Regions from separate parts of the Vibrio splendidus genome, predicted to be linked through region 2. Evidence: riboswitches for the same ligand, from Rfam matches in the RefSeq annotation. Region 2 holds a riboswitch; the other holds the start of a gene.

Region 1 (11,304 bases), 950 kb from region 2:
GTTACAACACAACAGCTAATCGACCTTATGGGATATTCCAACAACCGAATGTAATGGCTAGCTTTTTAGCTACTGGTTTTGTGCTTTCAGCGTATCTTTTAGCGAGACAGCCCGCTAAATATAATCACAAAATTAGCGAGTCATTCTTACTATATCTAACCCCGACCTTAACCGTACCTTTGCTGATCATCATCGCATCACGTACCGGATGGTTGGCTGCCGTCATTGGGTTTGTCTGCATTCTGCCTTATCTATACAAATTCTCGACCAAGAAACGCTTCTACGGATGGTGCGCATCAGTGCTAGTCGGTATCGTGGTCGCTTTTTCGGTAATCAGCCTCAGCACTGCTGATAGCATTGCAAGTAAGAAAGCGGACCTAGAAAGCGCACGCGCATACACTTTCCCACAAGCGCTCGATATGATGATCGAAAAGCCATTTACAGGGTATGGCTACGGGAAGTTCGAATCCGAGTACACGCTATACACAGCTCGCCAGCATCAACTCAACCCAAATTATCATCCCGGCCTTCCTTCAATGGATCACCCACACAATGAGTTCCTGTTTTGGGGGGTTGAAGGTGGAATAGTACCAATCATCGGTATCTTGCTTGCTGCAGTGTTGGTGATGTCACGCATAGCAAGCTCAGCGAAGGGAACACGTCTAGCACTACTCGCGCTATTTATACCGATACTCTTACATTCTCAGCTCGAGTACCCTTTTTACCACTCAGCGATTCACTGGATAACATTCATCATCTTGATTTACTGGGTCGATCAACGAGCTTCTCGTCACTATCAACAGCCGTTTAGTATCGTTAGTAAAACCCTGTTTAGAGTGTCTAGCTTGGTGGTTCCGATCTTGGTGAGTTTCTATATGTTGAGCGCGCTGCATACCAATTATGTCCTGACTCAATTTGAACTTTCTAAACCCAGAAACCCGGATATTCTTAAGCAGGTAACGAACCCTGTAGTCTGGAAAGATCGCTATGATTGGGACGTATACAGCACCTATCTAAATATCGGCCTCTACAAAGCTGATCCTAGCTTGATCCAACCTTATATAGATTGGTCGTTAGAGATCATAAAACGTAAGCCAAGACCTGCTTTCTACAGCAACCTGATTCTTGCGTATCAAGGATTGGGCGATCACAGTAAAGCAGAACAAATTCGTAGTGAAGCGAGCTTCTTGTTCCCAAATAGAGACTTTTCCAAGGTTCAATATAAGAAAATATCGGAAGCTGAAAACAACATTTCTTCTGCTAAATGACGCCACGGAATCTAGAGTTAATGCACCATATTAACGTTTAGTCTAGACACAAAAAAGCGCACGATCTCTCGTGCGCTTTTCTTTTGAACTTGAGTTTATTACCGCAATTTTAAAACGTCTTGCAACGCTTTTAAGCACAAAGCGACATTCTCTTTTCGAGCGCCATAACCCATTAAACCAATACGCCAAGCCTTGCCAGCCAAAGAACCAAGTCCCGCGCCAATTTCAAGGTTATATTCTTCTAGAAGTTGTGTTCTGATTTTGGCTTCATCGATTCCTTCAGGGAAATAAAGCGCATTGAGCTGCGGAAGACGACTCTCTTCATCAACCACAAACTTTAATCCTAGTGCTTCTACGCCTTCTTTAAGCTCTTGGTGCATCGCATGGTGACGTGACCACGCATTATCCAGGCCTTCATTTTTCAATAAAACCAACGACTCATGCAGAGCATACAGGCTATTCACGGGTGCCGTATGGTGGTAGCTACGCTTGCCTTCTCCACTCCAGTAACCCAGTACTAAGCTTTGATCTAGGAACCAGCTTTGTACCGGAGTTTGACGCGCCTTCATCTTCTCAACCGCACGTTGAGAGAAAGTCACTGGAGACAGGCCAGGAACGCAAGATAGACACTTTTGGCTGCCAGAATACACCGCATCGAGTTGCCACTCATCAACTAGCAATGGCACACCACCTAGAGACGTCACTGCATCAACAATCGTTAACGCATCAAACTGACGAGCGACGGCTGAAATCGCTTGAGCATCCGATAACGCTCCAGTAGACGTCTCTGCATGCACAAATGCGACAGCAACAGCATCAGGGTTTTCTGCCAATGCCTTTTCTACCTTTTCAACAGAAACGGGCTTACCCCACTCATCATCTACAAGGATCGCTTCACCACCACAGCGCACAACATTCTCTCGCATACGCTCACCAAAAACGCCATTGCGACAAACAATTACCTTCTCACCGGGCTCAATCAAGTTAACAAAACAGGTTTCCATACCTGCACTGCCAGGCGCAGAAACAGCAATCGTAAACTCATTTTCAGTTTGGAATGCATACTTAAGAAGTTGTTTCAGTTCATCCATCATCGCGATAAATAACGGATCGAGGTGACCAATAGTTGGACGGCTCAAGGCTTGTAAAACTTGAGGAGAAATGTCTGAAGGCCCCGGCCCCATTAACGTTCGGTGTGGCGGATAAAAGCTCTCGATAGCAGTAGTGAGTGTTAAATTAGACATGTACATCCCTTACGTTAATGTTGTGAACAATCCACCCTAAAGCAAATCGATACCGTCATCAATTAGCTAAAAGTATTGAGGTCACACCAGTGTCACATAATTGTTAAAATTATTTTTTAAATATCTCCAGTTACGGATTGACATTGTTACCGCAAACACGTTCAATGAAATGGCTATCTAGCAGAAGAGGAGCACTGCCCAGGCAGATGTTTTGTGGAACCGCATTTCCAATACAAAGCATCAAGGGGGAGCAGTGCCGAGATAATAAAAGGATGCAGGACCTTTATTATCGGTTGAGCGGGCTGAATCCCGGCAACTGTCGCCATTTCTATATGGTGAAGAGCTTCTGAGGTTACTATTCTAATAATTCCTCTCTTTTTGCTCTAAATACTCTCTTCGAAAAACATCGGACGTTGGATTACCCAACCGTAATTTTATTTTAGGAAGTCGTGGGAGATATATCGTGAGTGCATCTAATGTAGCTGGTTCTTTTAATGTCGCTAAGTTTGGTGGAACAAGTGTTGCCAACTTTGAAGCAATGAGCCGTTGTGCTGCCATTATTGAAAATAACTCGAATACTAAACTGGTTGTGAGCAGCGCGTGCTCAGGCGTCACCAACTTGCTGGTTGAGCTAGCGAATGGTGTCCAAGACAAAACTCGTCGTCAGGAATTATTGACGCAATTGACTGACATTCATAACGCGATTCTTGATCAGCTAGCTGACCCAATTAGCATTGAAAAAGATGTGCACTGTATTCTCGATGACATTGCGAGTGCAGCCGAAGCGGCATCATTCCAAGCCAGTACTAAACTCACCGATCACCTAGTGGCATGTGGCGAACTGATGTCGACACATATCCTCGCTCAAATCATTCTCGAGCGTGGCACACCCGCTGTCCGTTTTGATATCAGAGAAGTGATGCGCACCAATGGTGACTTCGGCAAAGCAGAACCACAGTTAAAAGATATTGCAGCTTTAGCACAACAGAAATTGATTCCACTATGCCAGCAGCAAGTTGTCGTTACCCAAGGCTTTATCGGCGCCGATAGCGAAGGTAACACCACAACGTTAGGTCGTGGTGGTAGTGATTACTCAGCGGCACTGATTGCAGAATCTGTACAAGCGATTGGTTTAGAAATCTGGACTGATGTTCCGGGCATCTACACCACGGATCCACGTATCGCATCGAAAGCATCTCCTATCCCAGAGATCAGCTTCAGCGAAGCATCGGAAATGGCAAACTTTGGCGCGAAGATATTACACCCATCGACTCTAGTCCCGGCACTACGCCACCAAATTCCGGTATTTGTCGGCTCATCAAAAGCACCAGAGCTCGGTGGCACATGGATTCGTCAACAAGTTGAAAGCTCCCCTCTGTTCAGAGCGCTTGCCCTACGCTGCAACCAAACCATGGTTACGCTACGCAGCGCCAATATGTTCCATGCTTATGGCTTCCTCGCAAAAGTGTTCGAGATCCTCGCTAAGCATAAGATCTCTGTCGATCTTATCACTACCTCAGAGATCAGTGTATCACTCACCCTCGATCAAACAGATACATCGGGTGGTGCTCCTCAGCTACCAGAAGCCGCTCGCATTGAGCTTGAAGAGCTGTGTTCTGTGGATATTGAACACGACCTATGCCTTGTTGCTCTTATTGGCAACAACATGAGTGAAAGCAAAGGCTATGCGAAGCAAGTATTCGGCACGCTTGAAGACTTCAACCTACGTATGATTTGTTACGGAGCGAGCCCACATAACCTGTGCTTCTTGCTTGATGAATCTGTCTCCAAGTTAGCGATTCAAAAGCTGCATCAAGAGCTGTTTGAATAAAACGACGGTTGCTCGATTAGTTTAAAATCACCAAACGACAGATACAAAAAGGGTTGCTATTAAGCAACCCTTTCTCTTTTTTACTTTACGAATCAAAGCTCGTCATAGATTCAAACTAGTTAATGTTTGGACCTAACCACTTCTCAGCTTCCAACATATCCCAACCTTTACGGTCGGCATAGCTATCCACTTGATCTTGTTGAATCTGTGCAATTGCAAAATATCTAGCATCAGGATGTGAGAAATACATACCAGACACTGAGGCACCTGGCCACATTGCGTAACTCGTGGTTAGCGACATGTCGATTGCTTTTTCAACGTCCATCAACTCCCACAACGTGCCTTTCTCTGTATGCTCTGGGCAAGCAGGGTAACCCGGGGCTGGGCGAATACCTTGGTACTTCTCTCGAATCAAATCGTCGTTAGACAAATTCTCATCAGGTGAGTAGCCCCAAATGTCCTTTCTCACTTCTTTATGCAAGTATTCAGCGAACGCTTCAGCCAATCGGTCTGCAACCGCCTGAATCATAATCGCGTTGTAGTCATCACCATTGGCTTTGTATTCATCAGCCAGCTCTCGCTCACCAATACCACCCGTTACTGCAAAACCACCAATCCAATCCGCTTTACCGCTGTCTTTTGGCGCAATGTAATCTGACAAACAGTAGTTAAATCCTTTGGGCTTTTCGGTTTGCTGACGAAGGTTGTGCAGAACCTTTAATACTTCAGTACGCGATTCATCGGTATACACTTCAATATCATCGCCAACACTGTTCGCTGGGAACATGGCACACATACCACGAGCTTCAAGCAACTTCTCTCTTTCTACTCGATCTAATAAATCATTGGCGTCTTTAAATAAGCGCTTCGCCTCTTCGCCTACTTCTTCATGATCAAAAATTGCCGGGTACTTACCAACCAAAGACCACGTCATAAAGAACGGAGTCCAGTCGATGTACTGACGTAAAGTAGCCACATCAAAGTCCTTGAAGATGTGTACTCCCGGTTTAGCGGGTACAGGGGGAGTATACGCATTCCAATCGATAGCAACTTTATTGGCACGCGCTCTCTCTAGCGAGACTGGCTTAGTGCGCGGCTTTTTGCGGTTGTGTTGATCGCGAACGCGATCGTAATCAATATCCAACTTCTCAACAAATGCAGGCTTCAGTTCGTTAGAGAGTAGAGAAGTACACACACCAACAGCACGTGAGGCATTGTTTACGTAGACCACAGGTTCAGAGTAGTTCTGTTCAATCTTAACGGCTGTATGCGCTTTAGATGTGGTTGCCCCACCAATCAGAAGGGGCAGTTTAAAGCCTTGTCTCTCCATCTCTTTAGCCACATGAACCATCTCATCCAATGAAGGAGTGATCAAACCCGAAAGACCAATGATATCGACGTTCTCTTCTTTAGCGACCTTAAGGATTTTTTCACATGAAACCATTACGCCCAGATCAATAATTTCGTAGTTATTACACTGCAAGACAACGCCAACAATGTTTTTACCAATATCGTGAACATCGCCTTTTACGGTCGCCAGTAAGATTTTTCCGTTAGTTGCACCAACGTCTTTGGTTGCATTAATAAATGGTTCTAGATGGGCTACCGCTTGCTTCATAACACGGGCAGATTTCACCACTTGAGGAAGGAACATCTTACCTTCACCGAAGAGATCACCAACCACGTTCATGCCATCCATTAATGGACCTTCAATCACCTCAATAGGGCGAGAAGCATTAACACGAGCTTCTTCGGTATCTTCAACAATAAAGTCGGTAATACCTTTCACTAAAGAGTGTTCTAAGCGCTTTTCTACTGGCCAAGTACGCCACTCTAAAGCCGATTTATCTTCAACTTTTCCAACTGCACGCTCTAGATACTCAGTCGCAATATCGAGCAAGCGCTCTGTTGAATCGTCCCGGCGATTTAGAACCACATCTTCAACGGCTTCACGTAAATCCTCAGGCACATTATCGTAAATCTCTAATTGCCCCGCATTTACAATGCCCATATCCATACCGTTTTTAAAACAGTGATATAGGAAGACCGCGTGAATAGCCTCACGAACGTAGTTATTACCGCGGAAAGAGAATGAAACATTCGACACTCCACCCGAGATCATCGCATGTGGAAGATCGCGTTTGATGTCCCCTACTGCTTCAATGAAGTCGACCGCATAGTTGTTATGCTCATCAATACCAGTAGCCACTGCGAAAATGTTCGGGTCAAAAATAATATCTTCTGGCGGGAAACCGACTTCATCAACAAGAATGTTGTAGGCATTAGTACAAATCTCAACTTTACGCTCTCGGGTATCAGCCTGCCCTAATTCATCGAACGCCATCACAATGACTGCTGCGCCATAACGACGAACCAGTTTCGCTTGCTCGACAAACTTCTCTTTCCCTTCCTTCAATGAGATAGAGTTAACGATGCCTTTACCCTGAATACATTTCAGGCCCGCTTCGATAACTTCCCATTTTGAAGAGTCGACCATGACTGGTACTTTCGAGATCTCTGGCTCAGACGCACATAGATTAAGGAATTTAACCATACACGCCTCAGCGTCTAGCATCCCTTCATCCATGTTGATATCGATGATCTGAGCGCCGTTCTCAACTTGCTCTCGAGCAACACTCAAGGCTTCGTCGTAAAGCTCTTCTTTAATCAATCGCTTAAATCGAGCAGAGCCGGTAACGTTAGTACGCTCACCGACGTTTACAAACAATGATTCCTTAGCAATCGTCAATGGTTCCAAACCAGATAAACGGCAAGACACTGGCAAATCAGGTAATTGACGTGGAGTTACGCCTTCAACGGCCTCAGCCATGTGACGTATATGTTCTGGCGTTGTACCACAACAACCACCAATTAGGTTCAAGAAGCCACTCTCAGCCCATTCCTTAACGTGTTCAGCCATATCTTCAGGAGAAAGGTCATACTCACCGAATGCATTAGGTAAACCCGCGTTAGGGTGAGCGGAAACGTTACATTCTGAGATACGAGACATCTCACCAACGTACTCTCGCAGTTCGTCAGGGCCTAATGCACAGTTCAATCCAAATGAGATAGGTTTAACATGACGAAGGGCGTTGTAGAAAGCTTCTGTTGTTTGCCCTGAAAGCGTACGACCTGATGCGTCAGTAATGGTACCGGAGATCATCACAGGAAGCGTGATGCCTACCTCTTCAAAAACAGATTCAACCGCAAAAGAACATGCTTTTGCATTTAACGTGTCGAAGATAGTCTCGATAAGAATAAGATCTGAGCCGCCTTTGATAAGTGCTCGCGTCGATTCGGAGTAAGCTTCAACAAGCTCATCAAAGCTAACATTACGATAGCCCGGATCATTAACGTCTGGGGAGATAGAACAAGTTCGGTTAGTTGGACCTAACACACCCGCTACGAAACGAGGTTTGTCTGGGGTCTTTGCCGTCCATTCGTCTGCCGCTTCACGAGCTAATTTTGCAGCTCTAAAGTTAATTTCTTCGCTAAGGCTTTCCATATCGTAGTCGGCCATAGCGATGGTTGTAGAGTTAAAGGTATTGGTCTCGAGGATATCAGCACCGGCTTCCAAATATTCCATATGGATATCTTTGATAAGCTTAGGTTGTGTAAGTACCAAAAGGTCGTTGTTACCTTTTAAATCACTATGCCAATCAGCAAAGCGCTCACCACGATAGTCTTGCTCTTCCAATTTATAATCCTGAATCATGGTACCCATGCCACCATCAATCAGTAAAATTCGTTGCTTCAACAGAGCGTCAATCTTTTGCCTTACATTACTTCCCACGGTACAACCTCATTCCTTTAATTATCTCTCCATCCTACCACACATTAAAAAGGAGTCTAGACGTCTAAAAGATGAAATTGATTACCAAGTCATGACAAAAAAATGTTTGCTATTTGAGCATGAGACAACGAAAATTCATATTCATACTTTGTTACATGTTGGGATCCCAATGTCGGTCTATTACACCTTATGCTTCTTGTCCGCAGCTGCCATGCTTATTGCTTTCGTGAATACCAAAATTGGTAAAATGCAGACAACCATCGCCATTACAGCTGGCTCAATGATGTTATCTCTATTAATTATCATTGCGGGACAAAACAATTGGTTCCAATTGGCTGACATCGCCTCAGAAACCGTTGCCAGTATCAACTTTGAAGATTTCCTCCTGAAAGGAATACTGGGATTCTTACTCTTTGCAGGTGGTTTAGGGATTAAATTACCTAATCTAAAAGATCAGAAATGGGAAATAACGGTACTCGCTCTTGGCGCTACACTGTTTTCGACATTCTTTATTGGCTTTGTACTGTATGGGTTCTGTCAGTTTATCGGTATTCAATTTGACCTAATTTATTGCTTACTTTTTGGCTCTCTAATATCTCCAACCGATCCAATTGCTGTATTAGCAATAGTGAAGAAGCTCGATGCTCCCAGACGAATCTCTACTCAAATCGAGGGAGAATCTCTATTCAACGATGGTTTTGGCCTAGTGATCTTCGTTACCCTATTTACCATTGCGTTCGGTACAGAAGCACCGACTGTGGGTAGCGTGACCATGTTATTCGTCCAAGAGGCTATCGGTGGTATCGTGTATGGCTTTGTTCTAGGTTTAGTATTCCATTACCTAATCAGCAACACCGATGACCACTCGATGGAGTTGCTATTAACCATAGGTATTCCTACAGCTGGTTATGCCTTTGCTGAAGTCCTACATGTATCAGGGCCGTTAGCAATGGTGGTATCAGGTATCATGATTGGCAACTGGACGCGCTTTATTGGATTCTCGAAAGAGAGTGAGGATCACCTAGACCACTTCTGGGAATTGATAGATGAATTCTTAAATGGCGTATTGTTCTTATTGATCGGTATGTCGATGTTGCTATTCAAATTCCACCAAGAAGACTGGATCTTAATGGCGTTCGCAGTACCTCTAGTGCTAAGTGCACGCTACCTAAGTGTTTTCTTGTCTTATATCGGATTCAAACGCTTTAGAACTTACAACCCTTGGTCAATCAAGATCTTAACTTGGGGTGGTTTGCGTGGTGGTCTAGCTCTAGCCATGGCACTTTCAATCCCTTCAGGTATCTGGGTTATTGAAGACAAGGCAATAGATGTTAAAGAGATTATCCTTGTCATGACATACGCTGTTGTTGTGTTCTCAATCTTAGTCCAAGGTTCAACAATTACTCCGATGATAGAGAAAGCGAAACAAGCTGAGAAAGAGTTAGATTAACATCTCAAAATATCAAACTAGGCTGCCTAATTTAGGTGGCCTTTTTTATACCTGATGAAAGTCAGATTCACCGATTTCCTCACTGAAAATCTAGCTGAAAGGTATACATGAACAATAGAACTTACTTCGATATTTTATGCACTAGTACTAGAGTAATCAGAAACCTTAATGTTGATTGGACACTAGATTTGGCCAGAGCCTAAATGAATACAAAGGATGTTGAATCATGATACATGACGACATGATAAACAGCGATCTTAGACAAAAATCTTGCTAGAAGTGAAGCATGCAAAGAACTCGTTCTTCTACAACACTAGCGAGTCTACCCACTAGAACAAACTTCAGTTGTATAAGCATTCCTTCCGGAAAAATAATGAGACTCAAGGCCTAACAGGTATAGCTTTAGTCACTACCAAAAACTACGGAGCGAGATAAGTGCTGAACGAAAGCTTCTAGTGTTCGACTAAGCCTTTAAATACGGCAAGGTTGTATTTAGTAGGTATCAAGCGATTCGATTAAATAGGGGAGCTAAAGGAGCACTTAATACTTCTACCGTTACATTAAAGGTGACAGGTATAAAAAAGACTCTAGCATTTCTGCCGGGACGCGCAGTCTAGAGCCTTAAATATGGTAGGACTGGACTGAGCCGGCACTCCGGAGATTCGACTGGGCTGGAGTTCCAGCTCACAACATTGCTTCGAATAAGCAACAGACGTAAAAAAGCCCCAGCATTTCTGCTGAGGCTTCAAATATGGCAGGGGTGGAGAGATTCGAACTCCCAACACGCGGATTTGGAATCCGCTGCTCTGCCAATTGGAGCTACACCCCTAAAAATTTTTATTACTTCAGATTCGAAAAAACCTCGCACTAGGCGAGGTTATCGAATAAGTGGCGGAGTGGACGGGACTCGAACCCGCGACCCCCGGCGTGACAGGCCGGTATTCTAACCAACTGAACTACCACTCCGCAGTGGTCAACTCACTAAGTGAGCGTCCATATCTCCAGGTCGGTCAACCTAAAGATTTAATTTAAAGCCTGGCGATGTCCTACTCTCACATGGGGAAACCCCACACTACCATCGGCGCTATTGTGTTTCACTTCTGAGTTCGGCATGGAATCAGGTGGGTCCACAATGCTATGGTCGCCAAGCAAATTTTAAAATTCGGAAAGCTGCTTCTCTATTTAATAGAGCTATAAAAGTATTTCTCTTCAAACTCATTCAAGCGTTTGGTATTTCTATTGAGTCCACAAAACCCCTTGGGTGTTGTATGGTTAAGCCTCACGGGCAATTAGTACAGGTTAGCTCAATGCCTCGCAGCACTTACACACCCTGCCTATCAACGTCGTAGTCTACGACAACCCTTTAGGACACTTATAGTGCCAGGGAAAACTCATCTCAAGGCTCGCTTCCCGCTTAGATGCTTTCAGCGGTTATCGATTCCGAACTTAGCTACCGGGCAATGCCATTGGCATGACAACCCGAACACCAGAGGTTCGTCCACTCCGGTCCTCTCGTACTAGGAGCAGCCCCTTTCAATTTTCCAACGCCCACGGCAGATAGGGACCGAACTGTCTCACGACGTTCTAAACCCAGCTCGCGTACCACTTTAAATGGCGAACAGCCATACCCTTGGGACCGACTTCAGCCCCAGGATGTGATGAGCCGACATCGAGGTGCCAAACACCGCCGTCGATATGAACTCTTGGGCGGTATCAGC
Region 2 (11,304 bases):
TTTCCTTGAACAGCACGTCACCGTTGTTGCAATGAATGAAGACGAAGCTGAAGCCTTAACAGGAGAAAGCGATCCGCTTGCTGCTTCAGACAAAGCACTAGAGTGGGTAGACTTAGTTCTATGTACGGCAGGCCCTGTTGGCTTATTCATGGCGGGTTATACTGAAGACGCGGTCAAGCGTGAAACTTCATTGCCGTTGTTACCAGGCTCGATTGCAGAATTTAACCGCTATGAGTTTAGCCGCCCTGCACATAAAGAGTTATGTGACAACCCAACGAAAATCTATTCGCATATCGCACCTTACATGGGTGGTCCAGAAAAGATCAAGAATACCAATGGTGCAGGGGATGCGGCGCTGTCGGCTTTATTACATGATATGGCAGCAAATAAATATCATAAAGAAAATGTACCGAATTCTAGCAAGCACCAACATGCATTTTTAACGTATTCATCTTTCTCACAAGTTTGTAAATATTCAAACCGTGCAAGTTATGAAGTGTTGGTTCAGCACTCTCCTCGCTTGTCTCGTGGCCTTCCTGAAAGAGAAGACAGTCTAGAAGAAGCATACTGGGAAAGATAAGATATTTTTATCTTTTTCATTTATATTTCTAATAGTGAAATATAAAAAAGGCTCCGAAAGGAGCCTTTTTTGTTTCTGAATATATTGAAGCCGTAAATAATACTTTAGTCGACTTAATATTAATTCTATTGCTTAGTGTTTTATTGATTATTCACTTAGCAAACACGATGCCTTAAAGAGCAAACTCTTCTAGAGATTTACCAGCATCTAGTTGTTCTTGGATAGCTGAAGGCGTACGGCCTTGACCTGTCCAAGTTTTCTCGTCGCCGTTTGCGTCTACGTATTTGTATTTCGCTGGGCGAGGAGCGCGTTTAGCTTTAGTTGTTTTAGATTTTGCTTCACCAGAAAGTGCAGCAATAAGATCTGCAACATCAATTCCGTCTTTTGCAATTTGTTCAGCAATAGCAGAAAGCTTAGCTTCTTGCTCTGCTTTAGCTGCACGTTCTTCAGCTTCAGACTCTTGACGCTCTTGTACAACAATAGTCAGCTTGTCTAGCGCTTCTTCAAGTTGCTCAAGAGTTAATTCACGTGAGAACGCACGAAGGCTGCGGATATTTAATAGTGTTTTTGTTAATTCAGACATGATATTTCCCATCAAGGTAAACTAAATAATCCTCCTAATAATAAACAGAGCCTAGGAATAAAACAAATAGTATTTCTTGTATTGGTTATTTAAATATAAAAGTGAGATGAATAGTTGAAAAAGAAACGACTCACTTTTGATGAATTTATAATAATTATTAAGATTATCTTAAAAATCGATATGTGACTGGTGGAGTAATTGTTATATGTAGACTATTTTTTTATTGATTAGTTCATTAACAAAAAGACATTTTTGTCGGAATGATATGTTGCATTGTTGCTCTTGATGGGTACAATTGCGGCTACCTGATGCGATGCTTTGGTTAATTTGTTGTTAAACTCTGGTTTACACAGTTAATAATGTTATCGCACGTAGAGGCGCAATTATAAAAAGTAGTTTTCGTTGGGGTGATGCCAATGAGCGGGAATGAAAGGTCTAATTGCCGAAGTAAATTGTATATCTAAGCAATTTGCTGGGGTTGTGCTCAATAGGTACAACACTGCCATAGTCTTAATTTTAAACTATGGAGCGCTACTGTAGGGTTGGGTGAAGTGTTCACTTCCCTTTCGCTTAGTTCAACATGAGCTTGATAAGTCGTATCAAGTTTGTCTGCAGTAGATCTCTAGCCAAATAAAAAACTGGTTTTTGAAGATCATGAATTTAATAGATTTTGCAACATCGCCTTTATCGCTGCTTCCTCCTTTGGTTGCATTGACTCTAGCAATTGTTACCCGCCGTGTATTGGTTTCCTTAGGTGTTGGTATTTTTATGGGTGCGATTCTACTTGCTGACTACTCAGTAGGTAACGCAGCTAGTTACGTGTTTACTAAAGCATCTGGTGTTTTCATCGAAGATGGTGGCATTAACACTTGGAACATGAGCATCATCGCATTCCTAATTATTCTCGGAATGACAACTGCATTACTCACACTATCTGGTGGTACTCGCGCATTCGCTGAGTGGGCACAGTCTCGTGTGAAGAGCAAACGTGGTTCAAAACTACTTGCTGCCTTCTTAGGCGTATTCATCTTTGTCGATGATTACTTCAACAGCTTAGCGGTAGGTGCTATCTCTCGTCCTGTAACAGACCGCTTCTACGTATCTCGCGCTAAGCTAGCTTATATTCTAGATTCTACCGCTGCTCCAATGTGTGTGATTATGCCGGCTTCTAGCTGGGGTGCTTACATCATCACTATTATTGGTGGCATCCTAGTGACACACGGTGTGACAGAGTATTCTGCACTGGGTGCTTACGTTCGTCTTATCCCAATGAACTTCTACGCTGTGTTCGCACTATTAATGGTATTTGCCGTTGCATGGTTCGGTCTAGACGTTGGTAAGATGCGTGAACATGAGATCGAAGCATCTCAAGGCCGTGGCTTTGAAGGCGACAACGATCAAAAGCAAGCTCACGATCTAAACGAAGAGCTAGACATTCAAGAGAGCGAAAACGGTTCTGTTTCTGATCTCGTTATGCCAATCGTATCGTTAATCGTAGCAACAGTTGCCGCTATGCTTTACACGGGTGGCCAAGCGCTGGCTGCTGACGGTCAAGCATTCAACCTGCTTGGTGCGTTCGAAAATACAGATGTAGGCAAGTCTCTTGTTTACGGTGGTGTTTTAGGTCTGCTTGTTGCCCTAGCGACAGTGTTTAAGCAAAAGCTACCAATGTCTGATATCGCAAGAACAATGTGGATCGGTGCTAGCTCTATGTTTGGCGCTATCCTGATTCTTGTGTTCGCTTGGACTATCGGTTCTGTCATCGGTGACATGAAAACAGGTTCGTACCTATCATCTCTAGCAACTGGCAACATTGATTACCACTGGCTACCGGTTATTTTGTTCCTTCTTGCTGGCCTAATGGCATTCTCGACAGGTACATCTTGGGGTACGTTCGGTATCATGCTTCCTATCGCGGGTGACATGGCTGCAGCTTCTGACATCGCGCTGATTCTACCGATGTTAAGTGCGGTTCTTGCTGGTTCTGTATTTGGTGACCACTGTTCTCCAATCTCAGACACAACGATTCTGTCTTCTACAGGTGCTCGTTGTAACCACATTGACCACGTATCGACTCAGCTTCCTTATGCGCTGTCTGTGGCGTTCGTATCGTGTATCGGCTTCATCACTCTAGGTATGACATCATCAACTGGCATCGCATTCGGGGCAGCGTCTCTAACGTTTGTGGCAGTATGTTTTGCATTGGCTTATTTCTCACGTTGTAAAATGTCGACGTGCAAAAGCTAATCATCACTTGATTGAATAATGAAAAGGGAGGCGTTGCCTCCCTTTTTTTGTGCTCGTTAATTTAATTTTAAATTTCGTGAAAAAAGTTCGAATAAATGGTTGAAAAAGGGTGTCAGCTTAGTTAGTGTGGAGACAAGACAGCAAACAACCTAAGAGCTGATAAGTATGCGTAAATTAGTAATGAACATTCATCACCATCATCACCCTATCTAGTCTTTCGGGGAGATTTACGTATACCCGGGAGCAAGAATTCTCCCGGAGGTTAAGTCAAAGAATTTAGATTTAAACCCTCGGGACGACAAAGTCTTCCGAGGGTTTTTTAGTTTTAGCACTTTTAAATAATCAATAAATTCAAATATTTGCACAGGGATACAGCAATGCAGACACAACGCCTAAGAATCGCAATTCAAAAGAAAGGTCGCTTAAGTAAAGAGTGCCAAGATCTACTTAAAAAATGTGGTGTTAAATTTAACATCATGGGTGAGCGCTTAGTTGTTCATTCACTAAATATGCCAATCGACTTGTTATTAGTTCGTGATGACGACATCCCAGGGCTTATCATGGATGGTGTGGTTGACCTTGGTTTCATCGGTGAAAACGAACTAGAAGAAGTTCGCCTAGACCGTGTTGCTCTTAAAGAGCCTTCAGAGTTCCACACACTACGTCGTTTAGACTTCGGTGGTTGCCGCCTTTCTATCGCTATCAACAAAGACGAAGAATACAACGGCCCACAAGATCTAGCGGGCAAACGTATTGCGACCACTTACCCACAACTACTAAAAGCCTACATGGACGAGCAGGGTGTTGAATTCAGCACTTGTATGCTAACAGGCTCGGTTGAAGTGGCTCCTCGCGCAGGCCTAGCAGACGCTATCGCCGATTTAGTTTCTACAGGTGCGACGCTAGAAGCAAACGGCCTAAAAGAAGCAGAAGCTATCTTCCAATCTAAAGCAACACTGATTCAACGTGTTGGTGAGTTCGACGCTGATAAGACTGCATTGATTGAAAAACTACTGACTCGTATGCAGGGTGTTCAACAAGCGAAAGAGTCGAAGTACATCATGCTTCACGCTCCAACTTCTCAGCTAGAGCAAATCAAAGCACTACTGCCTGGTGCTGAAGATCCAACGGTTCTTCCTCTATCAACAGACAAAGACAAAGTTGCCGTTCACCTTGTAAGTACCGAGAACTTGTTCTGGGAAACAATGGAACAGCTGAAAGAGTTGGGTGCAAGCTCGATTCTAGTATTACCAATCGAAAAAATGATGGGGTAGTGACGATGAGAACCGTTGTTTGGCAATCTTTAAGTGAATCACAGCAAGACTCGGTACTAGAGCGTCCAGCTATTACTGAAGGTGCAAACATCACAGCGACTGTTTCTGATGTTATTGCAAAAGTACGAAATGAAGGCGATGCCGCACTTAAAGAACTGACTGAAAAGTTCGATCGTGTGACTCCAGAATCCATTCGAGTCAGCTCGACTGAGATTGAAGAGGCATGTGCTCGTTTAACACCAGAAATGAAGCAAGCGTTAGAGCAAGCTTATAGCAATATTGCTAAGTTTCACGAAGCTCAGAAGCCGCAGCCAATTAAGGTTGAAACACAGCCAGGCGTTGTGTGTGAGCAAGTGACACGCGCTATTAATACTGTTGGCCTTTATATTCCGGGTGGCAGCGCGCCACTTCCGTCAACGGTTCTTATGTTAGGTGTACCCGCTCAAATCGCGGGTTGCCGCAAGGTTGTGCTTTGTTCACCTCCGCCAATCGCGGATGAAATCTTGTATGTCGCTAATCTTTGTAAAATCGATGAGGTTTACAATGTAGGTGGTGCTCAAGCTGTTGCGGCGATGGCTTACGGTACGGAGAGTGTCTCTAAAGTAGATAAAATTTTCGGTCCTGGTAATGCGTACGTAACGGAAGCTAAGCGCCAAGTAAGCAATGACTTCCGTGGTTCTGCGATTGATATGCCGGCAGGCCCATCGGAGGTGATGGTGATTGCAGACGAAACTGCGGATGCTGACTTCATTGCTGCTGATCTACTGAGCCAAGCTGAACATGGCCCAGATTCACAGGTTGTATTAGTAACACCATCGCCAGTTATTGCCGACCAAGTAACCGATGCGGTTCAGAAGCAACTGAAAGAACTGTCTCGTGCGAACATCGCTCAGCAAGCATTGGCTTCAAGCCTAATCATCATTGCTGAATCGATCACTCAAGCGATTGCGATTTCTAACTTCTACGGTCCAGAGCACTTGATTGTTCAGACCAAGAATCCACGTGAATTGCTGCCGTTACTAGACAATGCAGGTTCAATCTTCCTTGGTGACTGGTCTCCAGAGTCTGCAGGTGACTACGCATCAGGTACAAATCACGTTCTTCCTACTTACGGCTATACCAAAACCTATTCAAGTCTAGGTTTGGCTGATTTCTCTAAGCGTATGACGGTACAAGAGTTAACGGCTGATGGCTTGAAAGGCCTAGCGCCAACGGTAGTCACAATGGCGGAAGCCGAAGGTTTGGATGCGCACAAACGTGCTGTGACCATCCGAATTGAAAAGTTAAATAAAGCGAAATAAGGGTAGGGCATGGAAAAGTTAGCAAGAAAACAAGTTCAGGCTCTTACACCTTACTTGTCTGCAAGACGCATTGGTGGCAGCGGAGATGTGTGGCTAAACGCTAACGAGTCTCCGTTTGATAACGAGTACAACCTAAACTTGTCTCGTCTTAATCGCTACAGCGAGTGCCAGCCTAAAGAGCTGATCGATGCTTACGCTCAATATGCAGGCGTGAAATCAGAGCAAACGCTGACCACTCGTGGCGCTGACGAAGGTATCGAACTTTTGATTCGAGCTTTCTGCGAGCCGAACGAAGATTCGATTCTGTACTGCCCTCCGACTTACGGTATGTACGCCATCAGTGCCGAGACGATTGGTGTTGAGCGCAAGGTTGTGCCTTTGACGGCTGAATGGCAATTGGATCTTCCTGCTATTGAAGCTCAACTAGACAACGTGAAAGTAGTGTTTGTTTGTAGCCCAAACAATCCAACGGGTAACTTGGTTGATCGCAAAGACATCATCAAACTGCTTGAAATGACGCAAGACAAAGCGATTGTGGTGATGGATGAAGCGTATATCGATTTTTGTCCAGAAGCGTCAACGGTCGACTTGCTTGAGCAATACCCGAACCTTGCGATTCTGCGTACCTTGTCGAAAGCTTTTGCTCTGGCGGGTTTACGTTGTGGCTTTACGCTGGCGAACAAAGCGCTTATCGATGTACTGTTGAAAGTGATTGCGCCTTACCCGGTTCCAATTCCAGTTGCTGACATTGCCGTTCAAGCGCTTTCTGAACAAGGGCTTGCGCGAGCGAAGTTCCAAGTTCTGGATTTAAGTGCTAACCGAGCGTATTTGCAAGCTGGTTTGTTGGGTATGCCTCAAGTGACGGTATTTGATGGTTGGGGTAACTACCTGCTGGTTAAATTCCCGAACGGCGATGAGTTGTTCAAAGCGGCATGGGATACGGGTATTATTTTGCGTAATTCACCTATTGAAGACTGTGTTCGTATTAGTATTGGTAACCGAGAAGAGTGCGAAAAGACACTTGGATTCATTCGTAACTTTTTTCAGTAACGAAAGGCTTACCATTAATAACATTTGTCAGTCTGAGTTGATTAAAAACAGACTGGCAAATGAAACCAATATTTTGGGTTAGCGTTTGATTTTAGCTAGGCCAGCAGATTTAAAATTAAAAGGAAGTTCAAGTGAGTAAACAACAGAAAATACTTTTTATAGACCGTGATGGCACCTTAATTGTTGAGCCGCCAGTCGACTTTCAAGTAGACCGTTTAGACAAACTAAAATTCGAACCGCTAGTGATCCCTAGCCTACTGGCATTGCAAGATGCGGGTTACCGCTTAGTGATGGTCACTAACCAAGATGGCCTAGGTACCGACAGCTACCCACAAGAAGATTTCGATGCGCCACACAATATGATGATGGAGTTCTTCGAATCTCAAGGCGTTAAGTTTGACGATGTACTTATTTGCCCTCACTTTGACGAAGACAACTGCTCTTGCCGTAAGCCTAAACTGGGTATGGTTAAAGAATACCTACAAGGCGGCAAAGTCGACTTCCAACACTCTGTTGTCATTGGCGATCGAATGACGGATCTTCAACTTGCTGAGAACATGGCAATTAGTGGTATCCAATACGGCCCGGATGCAGAAACGGAAGGCACACTCAACTGGCCACAGATCGTTAAAGATTTAACGGTTAATGCTCGTGTTGCCGAAGTGGTTCGTACAACGAAAGAAACTGACATTAAGGTAGCCGTAAACCTTGATGAAACCGGTGGTAACAAGATCGATACTGGCATGGGTTTCTTCGATCACATGCTTGATCAAATCGCGACACATGGCGGTTTCCAGATGAACCTGACTGTGAAGGGCGACCTACACATTGATGATCACCACACAATCGAAGACACCGCTCTTGCTTTAGGCCAAGCACTTAAAGATGCATTAGGTGACAAACGTGGTATCGGCCGTTTCGGTTTCAGCTTGCCTATGGATGAGTGTTTAGCTCAGTGTGCTTTAGACCTTTCTGGTCGTCCGTACCTAAAATTTGATGCTAAGTTTAGCCGCGAGCAAGTGGGTGACCTTTCAACAGAGATGGTGGTTCACTTCTTCCGCTCTCTAACCGATACATTGGCTTGTACATTGCACCTTTCTTCAGCTGGTAATAATGATCACCACATTATTGAGAGTCTGTTCAAAGCGTTTGGCCGTACTCTCCGCCAAGCAATCAAAGTTGAAGGTAACGAGTTACCAAGCAGCAAAGGCGTTCTGTAAGGCTAACGTTAGCAAGGAAAAACAATGAAAGATCAAAAAGTCGTTATTATTGATACTGGTTGTGCCAACGTTTCCTCAGTGAAGTTTGCTATTGAACGCCTGGGCTATGCCGTTGAAATTTCAAAAGAACCAAAAGTTGTTCTTGCTGCGGACAAGCTGTTCCTACCCGGTGTAGGTACAGCAAGTGAGGCAATGAAGAACTTGCAAGAGCGTGACCTTGTTAGCCTTGTGAAACAAGTAGAGAAGCCTCTGCTGGGTATCTGTTTAGGTATGCAACTGTTAGGCAAACTGTCTCAAGAGAAAGGCCAAAAGGCTGACGCACTGGTTGAATGCCTAGGATTATGTGATGGCGAAGTTCGTTTACTTGAAACGGGTGATTTGCCATTACCACACATGGGTTGGAACACAGTAACCGCGACACCTAACCACCCTCTATTCAAAGATATTGAAGAGGGCGAGTACTTCTACTTTGTACACAGCTTCGCAATGCCAGTGGGTGACTACACAATCGCACAATGTGATTACGGTAATCCGTTTACTGCCGCAGTGCAAAGTGGCAACTATTATGGTGTTCAGTTCCACCCAGAACGTTCGTCAAAAGCTGGCTCTAAGCTGATTCAGAACTTCTTGGAATTGTAATAAGGATTAGGCAGCGGCTACCGTTGCCAGATAAGGAATGTAAATGATTATTCCCGCGTTAGATTTAATTGAAGGCCAAGTTGTTCGCTTATTTCAAGGGGACTACGGGCAAGTAACAGAATACAAAGTCGATCCAGCAGAGCAGTTCAACCTGTATCACCAAGCTGGCGCTGGCTGGCTTCACCTTGTTGACTTAACAGGTGCAAAAGATACCACTGCTCGTCAGTTAGACTTGATTGCTAAGCTACTTGCTAGCACGCCTGCGAACATCCAGATTGGTGGTGGCGTTCGCAATGAACAAGATGTCGTTGATCTGCTAGAAGCGGGCGCACAGCGCGTTGTGGTTGGTTCTACAGCAGTTAAGCAACCTGAGTTGGTTAAAGGTTGGATGGAAAAGTACGGCGCGGAAAAAATCGTGCTGGCTCTGGACATCAACATTGACGAAAGCGGCACACGTAAAGTGGCGATTTCAGGTTGGCAAGAAGATTCAGGCGTGACCATTGAAGCGCTAATTGAAGATTACCTCACGGTTGGCCTTAAACACGTTCTGTGTACAGATATTTCACGTGATGGCACGCTAGAAGGGTCAAACGTAGAGCTCTATGTTGATCTCTGTAAACAGTACCCACAAGTGCAATTCCAATCATCGGGTGGCATTGGCAGCCTAGCTGATATCGAAGCACTGAAAGGCAGCGGCGTTGCGGGTGTGATTGTTGGTCGTGCACTGCTTGATGGCAAGTTCACCGCAGAGGAGGCATTTGCATGTTGGCAAAGCGAATAATCCCTTGTTTGGATGTCCGTGATGGGCAAGTGGTTAAGGGCGTTCAATTCCGTAATCACGAAATTATTGGTGACATCGTTCCGCTAGCACAACGCTACGCAGAAGAGGGCGCTGATGAATTAGTATTTTATGACATCACCGCATCAAGTGATGGCCGTGTGGTCGATAAAAGCTGGGTGAAACGTGTAGCAGAAGTGATTGATATTCCTTTCTGTGTGGCTGGTGGTATTAAGTCCGCGGAAGATGCAGCACGCATTCTCGAGTTTGGTGCAGATAAAGTATCCATTAACTCGCCTGCATTGGCTAACCCACAGCTGATCACTGACCTAGCTGATAAGTTCGGCGTGCAGTGTATCGTTGTCGGTATCGATTCATACTTCGATAAAGAGACGGGTAAATATCAGGTTTACCAATTCACAGGCGATGAAGCGCGTACCAAAGCAACCAAGTGGGAAACCAAAGATTGGGTGCAGGAAGTACAGAAGCGTGGCGCTGGTGAGATCGTGTTAAACATGATGAACCAAGATGGCGTTCGCAACGGCTATGATATCGACCAGTTAAACATGGTACGTTCAGTGTGTAATGTACCCCTGATTGCATCAGGTGGCGCAGGCGCAATGGAGCACTTTGCTGAAGCCTATAAAAAAACCAACGTGGACGGAGCACTTGCGGCTTCGGTATTCCACAAGCAAGTCATCAATATTGGTGAACTTAAACAGTATTTGAAACAACAAGATGTAGAGGTGCGACTATGAGTTTTGAACCCGTAAGCTTATCAAAAACAGAAGTAGGCGCATTGTCAGAGCGTATTGATTGGGAAAAAGTAGATGGCTTAGTGCCAGCTATTGTTCAAGATTACCAATCGAGCCAAGTGCTGATGATGGGATACATGAACCCAGCAGCGCTCGAGAAAACAGGTGAAACTGGCCAAGTGACGTTTTTCTCTCGCACTAAAGAGCGCCTTTGGACCAAAGGTGAAACGTCGGGTAACGTATTGCAACTGCAAAACATGTCATTGGATTGTGACAACGATACCTTGCTGGTTAAGGTTAATCCCATTGGCCCAACGTGCCACACAGGTACAACAACGTGTTGGGATGGAGACAAGCAAGAAGAAACACAGATGGTGTGGCTTCATCAGCTTGAGCAGCTACTGGCTGCCCGTAAGGACGCAGACCCTGAGTCTTCTTATACTGCCAGTTTATATGCCCGTGGCACCAAGCGTATTTCGCAAAAAGTGGGCGAAGAAGGCGTTGAAGTCGCGCTTGCGGCGACGTCGGGCGATAAGGCGGAATTAGTGTGTGAATCAGCAGACTTGATTTATCACTTGATGGTTCTTTTACAAGACCAAGGCTTATCGATGAACGATGTGGTGAACAAATTAAAAGAGCGCCATAAGTAAGCTCTCTTTAGATTAATCGAACTACGTAACAGATAGATAAAAGCCCCGTAAACAATTATGTTTATGGGGCTTTTTAGCTTTTAAATTTTCAAGATTTCAAGATTTCAAGATTTCAAGATTTCAAGATTTCCAAGCCCTACGTCACTTTGCTAAACTCTGACTTTACGTCATTCCGAGGAGCCTAAGCGACATCAGGAATCTCTTTACTTAATCAAACATTCTAATTT

The links. A riboswitch is a leader RNA that binds a small molecule or an ion and turns the genes downstream of it on or off. The one in region 2 is predicted to bind lysine.
Region 1: another riboswitch for lysine. It lies ahead of lysC (lysine-sensitive aspartokinase 3); the one in region 2 lies ahead of OCU90_RS05775 (Na+/H+ antiporter NhaC family protein).

The regions. Positions count from the first base shown of each region.
Region 1 covers NZ_AP025508.1:330,104-341,407, reverse strand. Annotated here, with positions in the region: gene OCU90_RS01620 (PglL family O-oligosaccharyltransferase) at 1-1,268, shown strand, start outside; gene OCU90_RS01615 (pyridoxal-phosphate-dependent aminotransferase family protein) at 1,367-2,512, opposite strand; lysine riboswitch at 2,689-2,866, shown strand; gene lysC (lysine-sensitive aspartokinase 3) at 2,976-4,343, shown strand; gene metH (methionine synthase) at 4,459-8,136, opposite strand; gene OCU90_RS01600 (cation:proton antiporter) at 8,306-9,586, shown strand; tRNA gene OCU90_RS01595 (tRNA-Trp) at 10,339-10,415, opposite strand; tRNA gene OCU90_RS01590 (tRNA-Asp) at 10,476-10,552, opposite strand; rRNA gene rrf (5S ribosomal RNA) at 10,620-10,735, opposite strand; rRNA gene OCU90_RS01580 (23S ribosomal RNA) at 10,855-11,304, opposite strand, start outside.
Region 2 covers NZ_AP025508.1:1,283,703-1,295,006, forward strand. Annotated here, with positions in the region: gene OCU90_RS05765 (inosine/guanosine kinase) at 1-580, shown strand, start outside; gene OCU90_RS05770 (H-NS family histone-like protein) at 753-1,163, opposite strand; lysine riboswitch at 1,528-1,705, shown strand; gene OCU90_RS05775 (Na+/H+ antiporter NhaC family protein) at 1,818-3,410, shown strand; His leader region at 3,599-3,734, shown strand; gene hisG (ATP phosphoribosyltransferase) at 3,788-4,684, shown strand; gene hisD (histidinol dehydrogenase) at 4,684-5,985, shown strand; gene hisC (histidinol-phosphate transaminase) at 5,995-7,035, shown strand; gene hisB (bifunctional histidinol-phosphatase/imidazoleglycerol-phosphate dehydratase HisB) at 7,167-8,255, shown strand; gene hisH (imidazole glycerol phosphate synthase subunit HisH) at 8,280-8,894, shown strand; gene hisA (1-(5-phosphoribosyl)-5-[(5-phosphoribosylamino)methylideneamino]imidazole-4-carboxamide isomerase) at 8,938-9,675, shown strand; gene hisF (imidazole glycerol phosphate synthase subunit HisF) at 9,657-10,430, shown strand; gene hisIE (bifunctional phosphoribosyl-AMP cyclohydrolase/phosphoribosyl-ATP diphosphatase HisIE) at 10,427-11,077, shown strand.